DNA from 3 places in the Agrococcus phoenicis genome. Region 1 is predicted to be linked to each of the others. Evidence: predicted binding sites of a transcription regulator. Region 1 holds the regulator's gene; each other region holds the start of a gene.
The links. The regulator LexA, encoded in region 1, represses DNA repair genes until DNA is damaged. The targets are predictions, from matches to a motif close to TCGAACANNTGTTCGA.

Region 1 (3,258 bases):
AGCGTGAAGTCCTCGGCGCGCGGCACCGGCACCCAGCGCATGCCGACGCCCTGCGCGAGGAGGGGATACATCGAGTAGGTCGGGGTGAACGACAGCAGCGAGCGGCCCGGGCCGCCGAAGGCCTGCAAGACGTGCTGCAGCACCTCGTTGGAACCGTTGCCGGCCCAGATCTGCTCCGGCTGCAGGTCGTGGCCGAGGTAGGCGGCGAAGGATGCCCGCAGCCCGTCGAACTCGCGATCCGGGTAGCGGTTGGCGTTCGGCAGCACTCGTGCGATCTCCTGCACGATGTCGACGGCGACGGCCTCGGGGACGCGGTAGGCGTTCTCGTTGACGTTCAGCAGCACCGGCACCTCGAGCTGCGGGGCGCCGTAGGGCGTCAGCCCGCGGAGGTCATCGCGGATGGGGAGGTCGTCGAGGCCGGTCACCCGACCAGCCTAGGACGATGTGTGATGCCTCGCGCGACGCGACGTGCGCCGCACGGGGCGGGACGTTCAGCGCGAGTAGTGCGCGGGGATGGCGAGCAGCTCGCCGGGCTGGATGGATCCGCCGATGCCGTTGAGCAGCTCGATCTCGGCGATCACATCGCGAGGGTCTGCCTCGGGCGCGACCGACCGGGCGATCTGCCACAGCGACTGGCCGGGCATGACGGAGATCTGCTCGAGCTCGACACCCTCCGTCGAGGAGGATGCGACAGCGCCGGAGATGGCGTCGCCGACGAGCCCGACGCCGGCGAGCGCGCCGGCTGCGAGCACGGGGGCGGCGACCAGCAGGGCGAGCGCGCGGCGGCCGCGAGCGGTCATGCGGATGCGCGTGCCAGGCGTTGCGCTGGTCACTGCGGCGGTGGCGATGGCAGTCATCGATGCTCCTTCGGTCTGGACCCGCAGGCGGTGCTCGGCCGGGAGCACCGCCTGCGAATCTCTGTTTCGAACCTATCTTCGATCCGCCGGATGCGTCAAGGGATATCGCGGAGTTTCTCCACGACACGCTCGAACATCCGTTTGATCCGAGCGCTCCGTCGGATACGCTTTCGAACCAGGAGCAGTCAATCCCAGACCACCCACACGCCCGTCCGCGGGCGCTCGGGCCCAGGGATCGGCAGGAGCGGAGCGGTATGACGAGGCAGCTGACCGAGAAGCAGCAGGCGATCCTGCAGGTCATCCAGAAGGCCGTGCGGCAGCGCGGGTACCCGCCGAGCTACCGAGAGATCGGCGACGCCGTCGGCCTCTCCTCGCTCTCGAGCGTCACGCACCAGCTGGGGCAGCTCGAGCTGGCAGGCATGATCCGGCGGGATCCGGCGCGGCCCCGCGCGATCGAGGTGCTCGTCCCCGACGAGCTCGACCCCTCCGTCGGGAGCATGGACCAGGCGACCTTCGTGCCGATGGTCGGCCGCATCGCGGCCGGCATCCCCATCACGGCCGAGGAGCAGGTGGAGGACGTCATGCCGCTGCCGAAGCAGCTCGTGGGCGGCGGCGACCTCTTCATGCTGAAGGTGGTCGGCGAATCGATGATCGATGCCGCCATCTGCGACGGCGACTGGGTGGTGGTGCGCCAGCAGCGCGACGCGGTCAACGGCGACATCGTCGCGGCCATGCTGGACGGCGAAGCGACCGTCAAGGTGTTCAAGCAGCGCGACGGCCACACCTGGCTGCTGCCGCGCAACTCGGCCTTCGAGCCGATCCTGGGCGACGAGTCCGAGGTGCTCGGCAAGGTCGTGGCGGTGCTGCGCTCCGTCTGAGCGTCGTACGACGAAGGCGCGGGCCCCACGGGGTCCGCGCCTTCGTCATCGCTGCAGCCTGCTGCTACACGCGGAAGGCCGCCAGCTGGCTCACCGCCGCCTCGGAGACCTTGGCGTCGACGCGGGTACCGGCCTCCTCGTAGCGCTCATCGAGCACCTCGAAGCGGTCGTGCAGCATCGCGATCACGTCGCCGCGATCGAAGGGCACCAGCAGCGAGACCGCGACCTCGGGGCGCGGCAGCACCTCGGCGATGCGCGCCAGGATCGCGTCGACGCCCTCGCCGGTGCGCGCGGAGGCGAAGATCGCATCCGGCTGCAGCCCGCGCAGCACCAGGCGGTCGTCGTCGCTGATCAGGTCGGCCTTGTTGAACACGACGATCTCCGGGATCGAGCGCGCACCGGTCTCCCCCAGCACGTCGCGCACCGTGGCGATCTGCGATGCGGGGTCTGGGTGGCTGCCGTCGACGACGTGCACGACGACCTCCGACTCCGCGACCTCCTCGAGGGTGGAGCGGAACGCCTCGACCAGCTGGTGCGGCAGGTTGCGCACGAAGCCGACCGTGTCGGCGATCGTGAACTCGCGACCGTCCGGCGTCTGCGCGCGCCGCACGGTCGCGTCCAGCGTCGCGAACAGCGCGTTCTCCACCAGCACCCCGGCCCCCGTGATGCGGTTCAGCAGCGACGACTTGCCGGCGTTCGTGTAGCCGGCGATCGCGACCCCCGGCACCTCGAAGCGGTCGCGGTTCGCGCGCTTCGCCTGCCGCGCGGGGGCGAAGCCCTTGATCTGCTTGCGCAGCCTCGCCATGCGGGTGTGGATGCGGCGGCGATCCAGCTCGATCTTCGTCTCACCCGGTCCGCGCGATCCCATGCCGGCGCCCTGACCGCCGACCTGGCCACCGGCCTGGCGCGACATCGACTCGCCCCAGCCGCGCAAGCGCGGCAGCAGGTACTCGAGCTGCGCCAGCTCGACCTGGGCCTTGCCCTCGCGGCTCTTCGCATGCTGGCTGAAGATGTCGAGGATCACCGCGGTGCGGTCGATCACCTTCACCTTCACGCGGTCCTCGAGCGCGCGTCGCTGGCTCGGGGAGAGCTCGCTGTCGGCGATCACCGTGTCGGCACCCAGCTCCTTCACCATCGTCGCCAGCTCGTCGGCCTTGCCCCGGCCGACGTAGGTGGCGGGATCGGGGTTCGGCCGGCGCTGCAGCACGCCGTCGAGCACCTGCGCCCCAGCGGTCTCGGCGAGCGCCGCGAGCTCGTGCAGCGAGTTCTCCGCATCCGTCGCAGATCCCGAGTACACACCGACGAGCACGACGTTCTCGAGCCGCAGCTGCCGGTACTCGACCTCGGTGACGTCCTCGAGCTCGGTGCGCAACCCGTCGACGCGGCGCAGGGCCGCGCGATCTGCGCGCTCCAGCTGCTCGCCGTCGGTGTCGCTGAAGGCATCGTCGCCCTGCAGCGCCTGCGCTCGCGCCCGCACCTCGCCGTCCGTCGGCTGCGCCCAGCGGAGGATCCGCTCCGTCGCG
Region 2 (3,258 bases), 850 kb from region 1:
GTTCACGGGTGAGTGGAACGCGTGGGATCCGACGAACCTGATCGACATCGGCGAGCGGCACGTGAAGGTCGGGCTCGGCCGCGACTACAACGACGTGCCGCCGCTGCGCGGCGTGTACGCGGGTGCGGGGAAGAGCCAGCTGTTCGTCTCGGTGGAGATCACCAAGGAGAGCTGACCCGGCGGTCCGTGGCGCGCTCGCGAGCGCGAGCGTCGCGTGGTCGCTGGGCGGTGCGACCGATCGGCTGATCTGCGAGCAGCTGTTCTTCGCGACCGATCGGCTGGCGGCGACAGGTCGCTGGGCGGCTGGGCCAGGGTCTCCGGTAGGGGCGCGGTGTCTGGTGAAGCCGCGGCATCCGGCAGCCTGACTGCCAGCGGCGCCGAGGCATCGGCAGCGCAGGCCGACGTCACTGGCGCGAGCACCTGCGCCCGCGAGCTGCGCGCGGATCTGCTCGACGGCCGCAGCTGCGACACGACCCGCCAGTGACCGGGGGTGCCGACGACGACGAGTCGACCGGCGTGCACCTCGTGGTGGCAGTGGCTGCACAGCAGGATGCCGTTGTCGACGTCGGTCGGGCCTCCGTCGCGCCACCACCGGACGTGGTGGGCCTCGCTCCAGCTCACGGGCGCCCCGCATGCCGCGTTTCCGCAGCCCCGATACTGCACGCCGAGCGCGCGACGCTGCTTGCTGCTGAAGGTGCGCTGCTCGCGCCCGAGGTGGAGCACATGACCTTCGCTGTCGACGACCGTGCGCTGCACGACGGCGTCGCACAGCAGTCGGCCGACGGTCTCGATGGGCACGATCGCGCCGGTGTGCTCGATCCGGAGCGCCCGGTCGCGGTGAGCGGCGCCCTGGCGGTAGGCATCGAACGCCTCGATGGAGCCGACGAAGACGAGCCGTGGCGGCTCACCGCCAGCGACGGGCGCGTCGCCCGAGGCGGCGAAGGCGTGCACGACGCCGATGAGCGCGTCGTGGCGCTGCTGCGCCAGCGTGCGACCGTCCACAGGCGGCGCGTGCTGCCCGCCGTCGCCCGCCGGCTCGGCTGTGGCGTCGCCTGCGCCGTCCTCGGCACCGACCGGGTCATCGACGAACCGCACGGCCCTCCTCGGCGATGTCATGGCGTCGAGCAGCGCCTGGATCGCTGACCCGTCCTCGGGCGGCGAATCCACCTGCATGCGCCAGCCGCCGTCGCGTCGCCGCCAGAGCCGCAGCGATCGCTGCGCGCGGAGGAGCTCGTCGGTCGGCAGCACGCCGTCGGGATCCAGTACCGCGACGTAGGCGCGGCCCTGCGCGATCAGCAGCTCAGGCACGAGCGGCGCATCGGCGTCGATCGCCGCATCGACCAGGCAGCCCTCGGCCCACGCCAGCTCGTCGAGGTCGGCACGCGACGCCGCAGGTTCGAGGGTGGCGACGATGGCGCGCGCTTGCGCGAGCGAGATGGTGCCCCCGTCGAGCGCTTCGCCGACCCGGGGGTAGCGGGCAGGGATGTCGCTGCCGCTCAGGCTCGTCGCCGGCGCGGTGGCCGCTGCCATCGTGAGCAGCTCGCTCGCGTCGCGGCTGCGGATGCCGAAGGCTGCCGCGATCGCCGCGCGGGGCGTCGTGGCGCCCAGCAGGCGGCAGATCGACTCGTCATCGGGGCCAGTCGAGCGCTGAGCGATCTCGCCTGCGAGGCGCACGCTCTGCGCTTCGACGAGCCGCAGGAGCTGCGCGTGCAGCGCCAGCAGATCCGCGACCTCCTGGCGCGATGCGCTCGCGAGCTCGGCCGCACCGGCGAAGGCCGCGCGCGCCGCCTCGACGGCCACCGCTGCCTCCCGGACCTTCGCCATGCTCGCCTCCTCGTGCTCACGCCGCGCACCACACCCGCTTGTAGCAGTTCGAATCTATGTTCGAAGAGTACCGCGTGCTACCGACACGGGGCGGGTCGTGGGAGGAGGCTGTGGAGAGCATCCGGGCTCGCCGATCGCACGCAGGTTCGGCGCCACCACTGACCTGGCGCATCGGGCACGACGAGGCCCTGGCGCTCGCGCGCGCACGCGCCTAGCGTGGTCGCCATGTGCAGGAACATCACCACGCTCCGCGGGCTCGAGCCGGCTGCCGACGACTCCGAGGTAGAGGCGGCCGCGCGGCAATACGTGCGCAAGGTGTCTGGCATCACGCATCCGTCCGAGCGCACGCGCGAGGCCTTCGAGCGGGCCGTCGCCGAGATCGCGCACGTCACCCACCACCTGCTCGACGAGCTGCCCGAGCGCAAGCAGCCACCGAAGACGGTGCCGCCGCTGCGTCGCCCCGAGGTGCAAGAGCGCATCGCGGCGCGGGAGGCGGCAGCGAGCTAGCAGCGGCGGCGGCGAGCGCGCAGCGGAGCCGCCGCTCGCAGCGCGCCCACGGCTCGCGCTCGCGTCAGCGGGCCGCGCGCATCTGCGCCGTGACCTCGTCCATCACGCGCATGATCGCGACGGTCTCGTCGAGCGGCATCGTCGGGCTCTCGAGCCGGCCTGCCGTGATGCAGCGCTCCACCTCGGCAGCCTGGAACTGCATGCCGCGGCCCTCGAGCTGCGGCTCGAAGGCTTCGGCGACCGTGTCGCGGTCGGAGGCGTGGCGTCGCGCGTAGGCGGTCCAGGCGTAGAACGACGGATCGAGCTCGATCACCCCCTCGGTGCCCGCGATGGTGGCGCGGTTCGAGCCGAGCGTCTCCATGGAGAACGTCAGCGAGGAGATCCCGCCGCGCGCGTGCTCGAGGATCGCCGCGCCGCGGTGGTCGACGCCGGCGTCATCGACGACGCCGGCGGCTCGGATGCGCGCGACCGGCCCGAGGAACGCGTGCGCGAGCGAGACGCAGTACACGCCGAGGTCGAGCAGGGCCCCGCCGCCGAGCGATGGCTCGATCAACCGGCTGCCGGGGGAGAGGTCGAGCATCTGCGAGTGATCGGCGACGACGCTCACGACCTCGCCGAGATCGCCCGCGGCGACGCGCTCGCGCGCGGCGACCATCGTCGGGAGGAAGCGCGTCCACATCGCCTCCATCACGAACACGCCCTTGGCGCGAGCGGCATCCACCAGGCGCTGGGCGTCGTCACCGGTGGTGGTGAAGGCCTTCTCGATGAGCAGGTGCTTGCCGGCCTCGATCGCGAGGAGCGCGTGCTCGAGGTGGTGCGAATGCGGCGTCGCGACATAGATGATGTCGACGCTCGGGTCGGCGACGAGCGCCTCGTAGCCCTCGTGCGCCGCCGGGATGCCGTGCTTCGCGGCGAACGCGCGTGCTC
Region 3 (3,258 bases), 430 kb from region 1:
CGCCGACGTCGCGGTCGCTGAGGATGCCCTCGAGCTCGTGCCACGGCATCGCCGGGTTGTTCCAGCCGGCCATCGCTCCCCCTCCCCCTGCGCCTGCCTCGCCTGCGGTCCTCCAACCGGTCTCCCGGTGGTTCGACCGGACTATCCGGTCGACGCCCCTCCATGCCGGTTGACGGTGCTCACCCTCTGCCGCTCGCTAGGCATAGCGGCCCTCGGCGAGCCAGGCGCCGTCGGCGTGCAGCAGCACCCAGGCCTCGCCCTCGCCGTCGAGCAGCTGCAGCCGGTGCACGACGTCGCCCAGCTCGCGCCGCCTGATCGGCCACGGCCCCGCCCACGTCACCACTCGCCGGCGCGGCGCGGCGGGCGGCGAGAAGGCGGCGGGGGATGCCTCGCGCACGTCGAGCGCACCGGGCTCGACGGTGAGGCCGGCGGCATCGACGAGCAGCACCGGCAGCGGCGGGCGGAAGACGACGGATGGCCGTGGCGCAGGCAGCGCCCCGGGCCACGGCCCGACCGGCTGGGGCGGTGCGGCATCCCCCCACGGGGTGAGCACGCCGCGCTCGGCCAGCAGCCTGCCGCCGCCGGTCGCCGCGGTGAGCACCGCCTCGCGCCCCAGCATGCTCTGCAGCCGCTCGAGCGCATGCTTGGTGCGGTCGTCGATGTCGCCGCCGCCCCACAGCCCCGGCATGTGCTCGGTGTCGGCATCGAGCCGCTCGGGCAGCGCCTCGACCTCGACGAGCGCCGACCCGAGCTCGCTCTCGGCCAGCTGCCAGCGCATCCGGTCGACGATGTCGCTCGCGCGCAGGAACCCCGGCTGCCGCCAGAGGCGCTCGCTCACCCGCCCCTCCTCGGCGCGCAGCAGGATGCGGATCTCGCTGCACACGAGCCGCTGCTCGGCCAGCTGCCGCACGAAGCGCTCGACCGGCTCGCGCACCGCGAGCGCCAGCTCTGCCACGCCCTCGATGCCGGGCTCGAACACGAGCCGCAGCACGCGCTCCTCCCCCAGCCCTGCCTCGTCGACTCGGCGGTCGTCGAGCCCGCGCGCCCGCGACAGGGCGATGAGGCCTGCGGCACCGAAGCGATCGCGGATGCTCGCCTCAGGCAGCTGCGCGAACTCGCCGAGCGTGTGCACGCCGAGCCGGTGCAGCATGCCCGGCAGCTCGTCGTCGCCGAGCACCCCCACGGGCAACGAGCCCAGGAACGCACTGCTGCGACCCGCGGGCACGATCGTGTCGGCTCCGGTGGCGAGCTCTGCCGTGAAGCGGTCATCGGCGACACCGAACGCCGCCGTCAGCCCCAGCGCCGCGAGCGCCGCGCGCACCGCCTCGATCGCACGTGGCTCCGAGCCGTAGAACCTGCTGGCCCCGCGCATCCGGAACGCCAGTGCGCCGTCGCCGATGGGCTGCGCCGCCGGCACGACGGCGAGCACCGCCCGCACGACCTGCTCGAAGGCGAGCGCCTCGCCCACCGGGTCGGCGGGCGCGAGCGCGAGCATGGGTGAGGCGGCCTGCGCGTCGCGCACCCGCATGCCGACCCGCACGCCGTCGGCTCGTGCACCTGCATCGCAGCCGACGATGCGCAGCGCATGGGTGATCGCACCCGGAACGCCGGCCTCGCCACCGGCGGGCAGCGCGCCCGTCTGGCGCGCGACGACGACCGCCCAGTCGGGCACGCGCAGCACACCGATGCGGCTGTCGCGCTGCGGGGTGGCGCGCGGCTGCGCGCCCCGCTCGATCGCCTGCTCTGCCATGTCACCATGATCGAACACACGTTCGAACGCAGTCAAGCGGATGCGGTGTGTCGCGACCCGCCTGCACCTCGACCAGGCATGCAGCGCGGGCATGCGGAGGTGCGGGACGCCGTGGAGCGTCCCGCACCTCCGTGCACGTCACTCCATGCTGCGGGCGCGTCGTGCGCCCAGCATCAGCAGGGCACCGAGCGCCAGCAGGGCGAGCGCCACCAGCAGGGCCGCGGAGTGCTCCGCGCCCGTCTGCGGCAGCATCGTCGCCGAACCACTCGTCGCCGACGGGGTGGTACCGCCGTCGGCCGGGCGGTCGATCACCGGGAGGTCGACCTTGCCGTCGTCGCCCGGGGTGCTGGGCGTGCCCGGCTCACCCGGCGTACCAGGCTCACCAGGCGTACCAGGCGTACCCGGCGTACCAGGCTCACCCGGCGTACCAGGCTCACCCGGCGTACCAGGCTCACCCGGCGTACCCGGCTCACCCGGCGTACCCGGCTCACCCGGCGTACCCGGCGTACCCGGCTCACCCGGCGTACCCGGCTCACCCGGCGTACCCGGCTCACCCGGCGTACCCGGCTCACCCGGCGTACCCGGCTCACCAGGGGTACCCGGGACCGTCACCGCGCTGCAGTCGCTCGACGATGCGTCGCCGATGATGCCGATCGCGTTGCAGGAGACGTTCACCGGCACCGCGATGCCGATGTTGCCGAGCAGACCCGAGAGCAGCCCGTCGTCACCCGAGGTCGAGCCGCTGCCCGGCCCGGTCGTCGCCGAGGAGTCGACCGTCGATCCCTCGCTCGTCGCGTCGCCCAGCACGGCGATCGCATTGCCGCCGACCGCCACGGGAACCGCAGCGCCGATCACGGCCTGCAGACCACCCAGCAGACTGTCGTCACCCGAGGTCGAGGGAGCGTCCGACGAGCCGGAACCCGTCGACGCACCAGCGGTGGAACCCGTGCTCGTCGCGTCACCGATGACGCCGACGGCGTTGCCGCCAGCGACGATCGGCGCCACCACATCGGCGACCAGCTGCGTACCACCCAGCAGGCTGTTGTCACCCGAGGTCGACGGAGCATCCGACGAGCCGGAACCCGTCGACGCACCAGCGGTGGAACCCGTGCTCGTCGCGTCACCGATGACGCCGACGGCGTTGCCGCCAGCGACGATCGGCGCCACCACATCAGCCACCAGCTGCGTACCACCCAGCAGGCTGTCATCACCCGAGGTCGCAGCAGCGGCATCCGAAGCACCGGATCCCGTCGACGCCTCAGCCGACGAGCCCTCGCTGTGCGCGTCACCGATGACGCCGACGGCATTGCCGCCAGCGACGATCGGCGCCACCACATCAGCCACCAGCTGCGAACCACCCAGCAGGCTGTCATCACCCGAGGTCGACGCAGCATCCGACGAGCCGGAACCCGTCGACGCACCAGCGTTCGAACCCGTGCTCGTCGCGTCACCGATGACGCCGACGGCATTGCCGCCCGCGACGATCGGCGCCACCACATCAGCCACCA

Region 2: the regulator LexA is predicted to act here: its motif matches at 1,873-1,888, upstream of AA0Z99_RS11090 (DUF222 domain-containing protein).
Region 3: the regulator LexA is predicted to act here: its motif matches at 1,761-1,776, upstream of AA0Z99_RS09080 (DNA polymerase Y family protein).

The regions. Positions count from the first base shown of each region.
Region 1 covers NZ_CP154854.1:1,471,286-1,474,543, forward strand. The annotation lists gene AA0Z99_RS07100 (histidinol-phosphate transaminase) at 1-425, opposite strand, end outside; gene AA0Z99_RS07105 (hypothetical protein) at 492-857, opposite strand; gene lexA (transcriptional repressor LexA) at 1,112-1,735, shown strand; gene hflX (GTPase HflX) at 1,800-3,258, opposite strand, start outside.
Region 2 covers NZ_CP154854.1:2,317,325-2,320,582, reverse strand. The annotation lists gene AA0Z99_RS11095 (transglutaminase family protein) at 1-175, shown strand, start outside; gene AA0Z99_RS11090 (DUF222 domain-containing protein) at 85-1,824, opposite strand; gene AA0Z99_RS11085 (DUF2277 domain-containing protein) at 2,050-2,331, shown strand; gene AA0Z99_RS11080 (Gfo/Idh/MocA family protein) at 2,396-3,258, opposite strand, start outside.
Region 3 covers NZ_CP154854.1:1,897,646-1,900,903, forward strand. The annotation lists gene AA0Z99_RS09075 (error-prone DNA polymerase) at 1-73, opposite strand, end outside; gene AA0Z99_RS09080 (DNA polymerase Y family protein) at 197-1,750, opposite strand; gene AA0Z99_RS09085 (beta strand repeat-containing protein) at 1,889-3,258, opposite strand, start outside.